One region of the Streptomyces sp. NPDC044061 genome, then DNA from elsewhere that is predicted to be linked to it. Evidence: riboswitches for the same ligand, from Rfam matches in the RefSeq annotation. Region 1 holds a riboswitch; the other holds the start of a gene.
The links. A riboswitch is a leader RNA that binds a small molecule or an ion and turns the genes downstream of it on or off. The one in region 1 is predicted to bind glycine.
Positions count from the first base shown of each region.

Region 2: it holds a riboswitch for glycine, as region 1 does, so the genes downstream of both, gcvT (glycine cleavage system aminomethyltransferase GcvT) here and gcvP (aminomethyl-transferring glycine dehydrogenase) in region 1, are expected to answer to the same signal.

Region 1 is NZ_JBWKFL010000009.1:307,457-310,854, forward strand. Features, by position in the region: gene gcvP (aminomethyl-transferring glycine dehydrogenase) at 1-1,966, opposite strand, end outside; glycine riboswitch at 2,141-2,235, opposite strand; gene AC07CM_RS17560 (PRC-barrel domain-containing protein) at 2,355-2,726, shown strand; gene AC07CM_RS17565 (DNA polymerase IV) at 2,648-3,398, opposite strand, start outside.
Region 2 is NZ_JBWKFL010000016.1:69,684-73,081, reverse strand. Features, by position in the region: gene AC07CM_RS26020 (enhanced serine sensitivity protein SseB) at 1-34, opposite strand, end outside; gene AC07CM_RS26015 (AAA family ATPase) at 108-776, opposite strand; glycine riboswitch at 954-1,051, shown strand; glycine riboswitch at 1,052-1,165, shown strand; gene gcvT (glycine cleavage system aminomethyltransferase GcvT) at 1,212-2,339, shown strand; gene gcvH (glycine cleavage system protein GcvH) at 2,453-2,830, shown strand; gene glyA (serine hydroxymethyltransferase) at 2,845-3,398, shown strand, end outside.

The sequences.
Region 1 (3,398 bases):
ACGGATAGGTGATCATCAGCACGGAGAGCTCGTCGCGGTGCTTCTCGATCTTGGCGCGCAGGTCCTCGACGTCGATCTCGCCGTCCTCGGCGGTCTTGACGACGACGACCTTCATGCCGGCCATCACGGCGCTGGCGGCGTTGGTGCCGTGCGCTGAGGACGGGATCAGGCACACGGTCCGCTGCTCGTCACCGTTGGCCCGGTGGTAGCCGCGTACGGCCAGCAGGCCGGCCAGCTCGCCCTGCGAACCGGCGTTCGGCTGGAGCGAGACCTTGTCGTAGCCGGTGACCTCGGCGAGCCGGTCCTCCAGCTCGTGGATGAGCGTGAGGTAGCCCCCGGCCTGCTCGGCGGGCGCGAAGGGGTGCAGCTGGCCGAACTCGGGCCAGGTGACCGGCTCCATCTCGGTGGTCGCGTTGAGCTTCATGGTGCAGGAGCCCAGCGGGATCATGCCGCGGTCGAGCGCGTAGTCGCGGTCGGCCAGCTTGCGCAGGTAGCGCAGCATCGCGGTCTCGGAGCGGTGCTCCTGGAAGACCGGGTGGGTGAGGTAGTCGTCGGAGCGGAGCAGACCCTCGGGCAGGGTGTCCGCGGCCGTCGCGTCCAGCGCTTCGATGTCGCCCGCCACGCCGAAGGCGGTGAGGACGGCACCCACCTGGGCGCGGTTGGTGGTCTCGTCGCAGGCGACGGAGACGTGGTCGGCGTCGACCAGACGCAGGTTGACGCCGTTGTCGCGGGCGGCGGCGACGACCTCGGCGGCCTTGCCCGGCACCCGCGCGGTCAGCGTGTCGAAGTAGGCGCCGTGGAGGATCTCGACACCGCCGGCCTTCAGGCCCTCGGCGAGGATCGTGGCGTAGCGGTGGGTGCGGCGGGCGATGGTCCGGAGGCCCTCGGGGCCGTGGTAGACCGCGTACATGCCGGCCATCACGGCGAGCAGCACCTGCGCGGTGCAGATGTTGCTGGTGGCCTTCTCGCGGCGGATGTGCTGCTCACGGGTCTGCAGGGCGAGGCGGTAGGCCTTGTGCCCGTCGGCGTCGACGGAGACACCGACGAGCCGGCCGGGCAGGCTGCGCGCGAACTTCTCGTGCACCGCCATGTAGCCCGCGTGCGGCCCGCCGAAGCCCATCGGCACACCGAAGCGCTGGGTCGTGCCGACGGCGATGTCCGCGCCCAGCTCGCCCGGGGAGGTCAGCAGGGCGAGCGCCAGCAGGTCGGCGGCGACGGTGACGAGGGCGCCCAGCTCGTGCGCCTGGTCGATGACAGGCTTGATGTCGCGTACGGCACCGGAGGCGCCGGGGTACTGGATCAGCACGCCGTTGATCTCGCGCGCGGCGATGTCGGCCGGGATGCCCTCGCTGAGGTCGGCGACGACCACCTCCACGCCGGTCGGCTCGGCACGCGTCTCGATGACGGCGACGGTCTGCGGCAGGGCGTCCGCGTCGATCAGGAACAGGCCCTTCTTGTTCTTGCCCATGCGCCGGGACAGCGCCATCGCCTCGGCCGCGGCGGTGCCCTCGTCCAGCAGGGAGGCGCCGGAGGTGGGCAGGCCGGCCAGCTCGGCGACCATGGTCTGGAAGTTCAGCAGGGCCTCCAGACGGCCCTGCGAGATCTCCGGCTGGTACGGCGTGTAGGCCGTGTACCAGGCCGGGTTCTCCATGACGTTGCGCAGGATGACGGGCGGGGTGAAGGTGCCGTAGTAGCCGAGCCCGATCATGGAGCCGAGGACCTGGTTGCGGTCGGCGAGCGAGCGCAGCTCGGCCAGCACCTCGGCCTCGGTGCGGGCGCCCGGCAGGTCCAGGGCGTCGGCGTTCTTGATCACATCCGGGACCGCGGCGGCGGTCAGCTCGTCGAGGGAGCCGTATCCGACGTGCGCGAGCATCTTGGCCCGCGCCTCCTGGTCGGGCCCGATGTGGCGCTGCTCGAAGGGAATGCCTGCTTCGAGCTCGGAGAGCGGGGTGCGATGGGCGGTCATTGCGGAGGCCTCCTGGTCTGACGCGACCTTCGAGGGGCACCCCGGTACGGATACCCCGACGGCCTCCCCCTCTGTCATCTCAACCTGAGAGCTTCACCGGGCGCCCCAGCGTCCCGGCTTTCACCGTCGGTGAGAGCGGAAGCCGTCGACACCCGCCCTGCTTTCCAGAGTGACCTCGTCCGTGCGGTACGTGAGCCTGAGAGATTCCGGGGAGGATTTGCTCCTTCGGCGCCTCCGAGGTGATCGGAGGACTCTCCCGCACGGGGTCAGCAGCCGCTGTCAGCCTACCAGCGAGGTCAACGCCCGAGCCTTCGAGTGGCCGCCTCCGTGAATGTGCTCTTTTGTAGTGCTTACGGATGAGTTGCGACCAAGTGGAGGGAGAGGGACCGTGCAGACCGACATCGATCCGCGCAACCTGATCGGCCGCAAGGCGTTCGACCGCAATGGCACCAAGATCGGCACCATCGACGAGGTGTACCTCGACGACGCGACGGGCGTGCCGGAGTGGGCGGCCATACGCACCGGCCTGTTCTCCCGGGACGCCTTCGTCCCGCTGGAGCCGAGCGAGCTGATCGAGGGCGCCCTCCGGGTCCCCTTCGAGCGCGCCCTCATCAAGGACGCCCCCGACTTCGGCGTGGGCCGTCACCTCTCCCCCGAACAGGAACTCCAGCTCTATCACCACTACGGCCTGGACGTGGCCCCGCCTCCCGCCTTCCCGGACCACGACTTCGGCAAGCTCGCGGGCACGGAGGAGTCCTGATCCGCCTCCGGGCCCGTCCCGACCGGCGGGCGGGCGGAGTCGGTCACCGGAACCAGCGGCAGCGGCTCGGCCGGCTCCAGCGCGGGATCCTCGACCCGGAACGTCCGCACCCGCCCCGGCTCCGACAGAGGCGTCTCGAAGCGCACGGTCACCCGGCCCAGACCGCTGCCCTGCACCCAGCCGTGGCCCCACTCGGCGTGCCACACGTCCTGCCCGGCTCGCCACTGCCGTTCGACGGGCTCCGGCGGCTCCTGCACGGCCTCGGCCACCGCCGTCTCCTGCGCCTCCTCCGGCCCCGACGGCTGTGCCGACTGCGCGAACAGGTCCTCCTGGGTGTAGTCGGCGAGCCCGGAGACGCCCACGCCGAGCAGCCGCACCCCGCCCGTGGTGTCCACGGACTCCAGCAGCCGCGCGGCCGCCTCCCGGACCACCGCCGGATCGTCGGTGGGCCCCCGGAGCGTCTCGGAGCGGGTCAGCGTCGAGAAGTCGTACCGCCGCACCTTCAGCACGATGGTCCGCCCCGACAGCCCGGCACCGCGCAACCGTCCCACACACCGGTCGGCGAGCCGCTGCACCTCGAGGCCCACCCGCAGCCGGTCGTGGATGTCCACGTCGTAGGTGTCCTCGACCGACACCGACTTGGTCTCCCGCTCCGCAACCACGGGGCGGTCG
Region 2 (3,398 bases), on a different contig from region 1:
GGAAGTCCGCGGGAAAGTCCGCCGGGAAGTCCATCTGCCTACCGCCTGCTGGGAACCATGCTGTGGATCCGAAGGCTAGCGGGTGTCTGTGACAGCGCCCGGTCCGGTCAGCCCGAGAAGCCGATGCGGTGCAGGACGTCCGCGGCGTCCCGGTCCATCAGCACCGCCGAGCCGCAGCCGGCGGGCAGCTCGCCCCGCTCCACGGCGCGCAGCAGACGGCCGGCCGTACGGCGGTGGCGGCGGAAGGCGTACCGGGACACTCCGCGGCCGCGCTCGCGCTGGCCCTCCCGGGCGGTCTCGGGCGTGACGTCGAGGAGGAGCAGGTGGAGGGTGCCGCCGCGGCGGCGGGCCTCGCGGGCCAGCCAGGCGCGCACCCAGGCCTGGGTGCCGCAGTCGTGCACGACGACCCCCTCGCCGGTGCGCAGGGCGCGGCGCAGTCCGGCGTAGTGGGCGAGGCGGACCAGGGGGCGGTAGAGCGCGTAGGGAAGGAAGCGGGGCGCCCGGGCGGCCCAGCGGTCGCGGGCGTCCTGGGAGTCGACGCGGTGGCCGGGCACCGCGCGGTGCATCAGCGTGGACTTGCCGCTGCCGGGCAGGCCGGTGACCACCACCAGGTCGCGGGGGCCGAACAGCAGGGTGCGCGGGCCGCGGCCGACGCGGTCGCGCAGGTCGCGCACGACCGGGGCCGGGCGGTCCGCGCAGCGCTCGCGAGCCGGGGCGGATGGCTGGTTGGGCACCGCGATGCCGTCGGTGGCGGCGTAGGCCGTCGTCCTGTTCACCGTGATCGTCCTCCCCTGGGGCTCGCCAGATCCCATGCCCTTCGAATGTAAAGAGAAGGTAATGCGCCGTGTCCAGTGGTTCGGTACGCGTACTGCCACAGGTCGGTTACAGATGCGGCCCTGACGGGTGGGGTCGTGGCGTGCAATGATGTGCGCGCCAACTGCATACCGGCCGTTTGAATCCGCGCGGGAGAGTTCCCAGCAGCTTCGCTGGGACGCCGAAGGAGCAAGTCCCTCCCTTGAATCTCTCAGGTCCCCGTTACCGCGCGGGCGAGGCACATCTGAAAAGCGGGCCGCTGCGACAGTGGCTCCACCCAAGGTGCAAGCCGTGACCACTCCTTGCGAGGATCATGGCGAACCTCTCAGGTTCCGATGACAGATGGGGAGGAACGTTCCTCGCCCGCCCCCATGCCTGCCCTGGGAGACGACCGACCGATGAGCAGTACCGAACCCACTGGACTCCGTCATACCGCGCTGGACGCGCTGCACCGCTCGCTCGGTGCGACGATGACCGACTTCGCCGGCTGGGACATGCCCCTGCGCTACGGCTCCGAGCGCGACGAGCACCTCGCGGTGCGCACCAAGGCCGGTCTCTTCGACCTCTCGCACATGGGCGAGATCACGGTGACCGGCGCCGACGCGGCCGCCCTCCTGAACCACGCGCTGGTGGGCAACATCGCCTCCGTCGGCGTCGGGCGCGCCCGCTACACCATGATCTGCCGGGCCGACGGCGGCATCCTGGACGACCTGATCGTCTACCGGCTCGGCGAGACCGAGTACATGGTCGTGGCCAACGCCTCCAACGCCCAGGTGGTGCTGGACGCGCTGACCGAGCGCGCCGAGGGCTTCGACGCCGAGGTGCGCGACGACCGGGACGCCTACGCGCTGATCGCGGTCCAGGGTCCCGAGTCCCCCGGCGTCCTGAAGTCCCTCACGGACGCCGACCTGGACGGCCTGAAGTACTACGCGGGCCTGCCCGGCACGGTCGCCGGCGTCCCCGCGCTGATCGCCCGCACCGGCTACACCGGCGAGGACGGCTTCGAGCTGTTCGTGAAGCCGGAGCACGCGGTCGAGCTGTGGCAGGCGCTGACCAAGGCGGGCGAGGGCGTCGGCCTGGCGCCGTGCGGCCTGTCCTGCCGGGACACCCTGCGCCTCGAGGCGGGCATGCCGCTGTACGGGCACGAGCTGAACACCTCGCTGACGCCGTTCGACGCCGGGCTCGGCCGGGTGGTGAAGTTCGAGAAGGAGGGCGACTTCGTGGGCCGCGAGGCGCTCCGGCAGGCCGCCGAGCGCGCCGCCGCCGCACCGCCCCGCGTCCTCGTCGGCCTCGTCGCCGAGGGCCGTCGCGTACCGCGCGCCGGGTACCCCGTCGTCGCGGGCGGCCAGGTGATCGGCGAGGTCACCTCCGGCGCACCCTCCCCCACCCTGGGCAAGCCGATCGCCATGGCGTACGTCGACGCGGCGCACGCGGCGCCGGGCACCGAGGGCGTCGGTGTGGACATCCGGGGGAGCCACGAGCCGTACGAGGTCGTGGCGCTGCCGTTCTACAAGCGCCAGAAGTAGACACTGGGCGCGGTCCGTCCCGGGACGTGACTCCGCGCACATTCACCTGCTCATCAGCAGTCCCAGCAGTCCCTCATTCACCAGCACTCCCCGCGTACAGGAGAATTCAGGCCATGAGCAACCCCCAGCAGCTGCGCTACAGCAAGGAGCACGAGTGGCTGTCGGCCGCCGAGGACGGCGTCTCGACGGTCGGCATCACCGAGTTCGCGGCCAACGCGCTCGGCGATGTGGTCTACGCCCAGCTCCCCGAGGTCGGCTCCACCGTCGAGGCGGGCGAGACCTGCGGTGAGCTGGAGTCGACGAAGTCGGTCTCCGACCTGTACTCGCCCGTGAGCGGTGAGATCACCGAGATCAACGAGGACGTCGTCAACGACCCGTCGCTGGTGAACTCCGCCCCCTTCGAGGGCGGCTGGCTGTTCAAGGTACGCGTCTCGGAGGAGCCGGCCGACCTGCTCTCCGCCGACGAGTACGCCGCCCACACCGCCGGCTGAGGAGTCGTAGCCGTATGACTGTCCTGAACACGTCCCTGCACGAGCTGGACCCGGAGATCGCCGCCGCGGTCGACGCCGAGCTCGGCCGCCAGCAGTCCACCCTGGAGATGATCGCCTCCGAGAACTTCGCGCCGCTCGCGGTGATGGAGGCCCAGGGCTCGGTCCTGACCAACAAGTACGCCGAGGGCTACCCGGGCCGCCGCTACTACGGCGGCTGCGAGCACGTCGACGTCGCCGAGCAGATCGCCATCGACCGGATCAAGGAGCTGTTCGGCGCCGAGTACGCCAACGTCCAGCCCCATTCCGGCGCCTCCGCGAACCAGGCGGCCCTGTTCGCGCTGGCCCAGCCCGGGGACACCATCCTCGGCCTGGACCTGGCGCACGGCGGCCACCTGACCCACGGCATGCGGCTGAACTTCTCCGGCAAGCAGTTCAACGTGGTCGCGTACCACGTGGACGTCGAGACCGGCCTGGTCGACATGGCCGAGGTCGAGCGGCTCGCCAAGGAGCACCGCCCGAAGGTGATCATCGCCGGCTGGTCGGCGTACCCGCGGCAGCTGGACTTCGC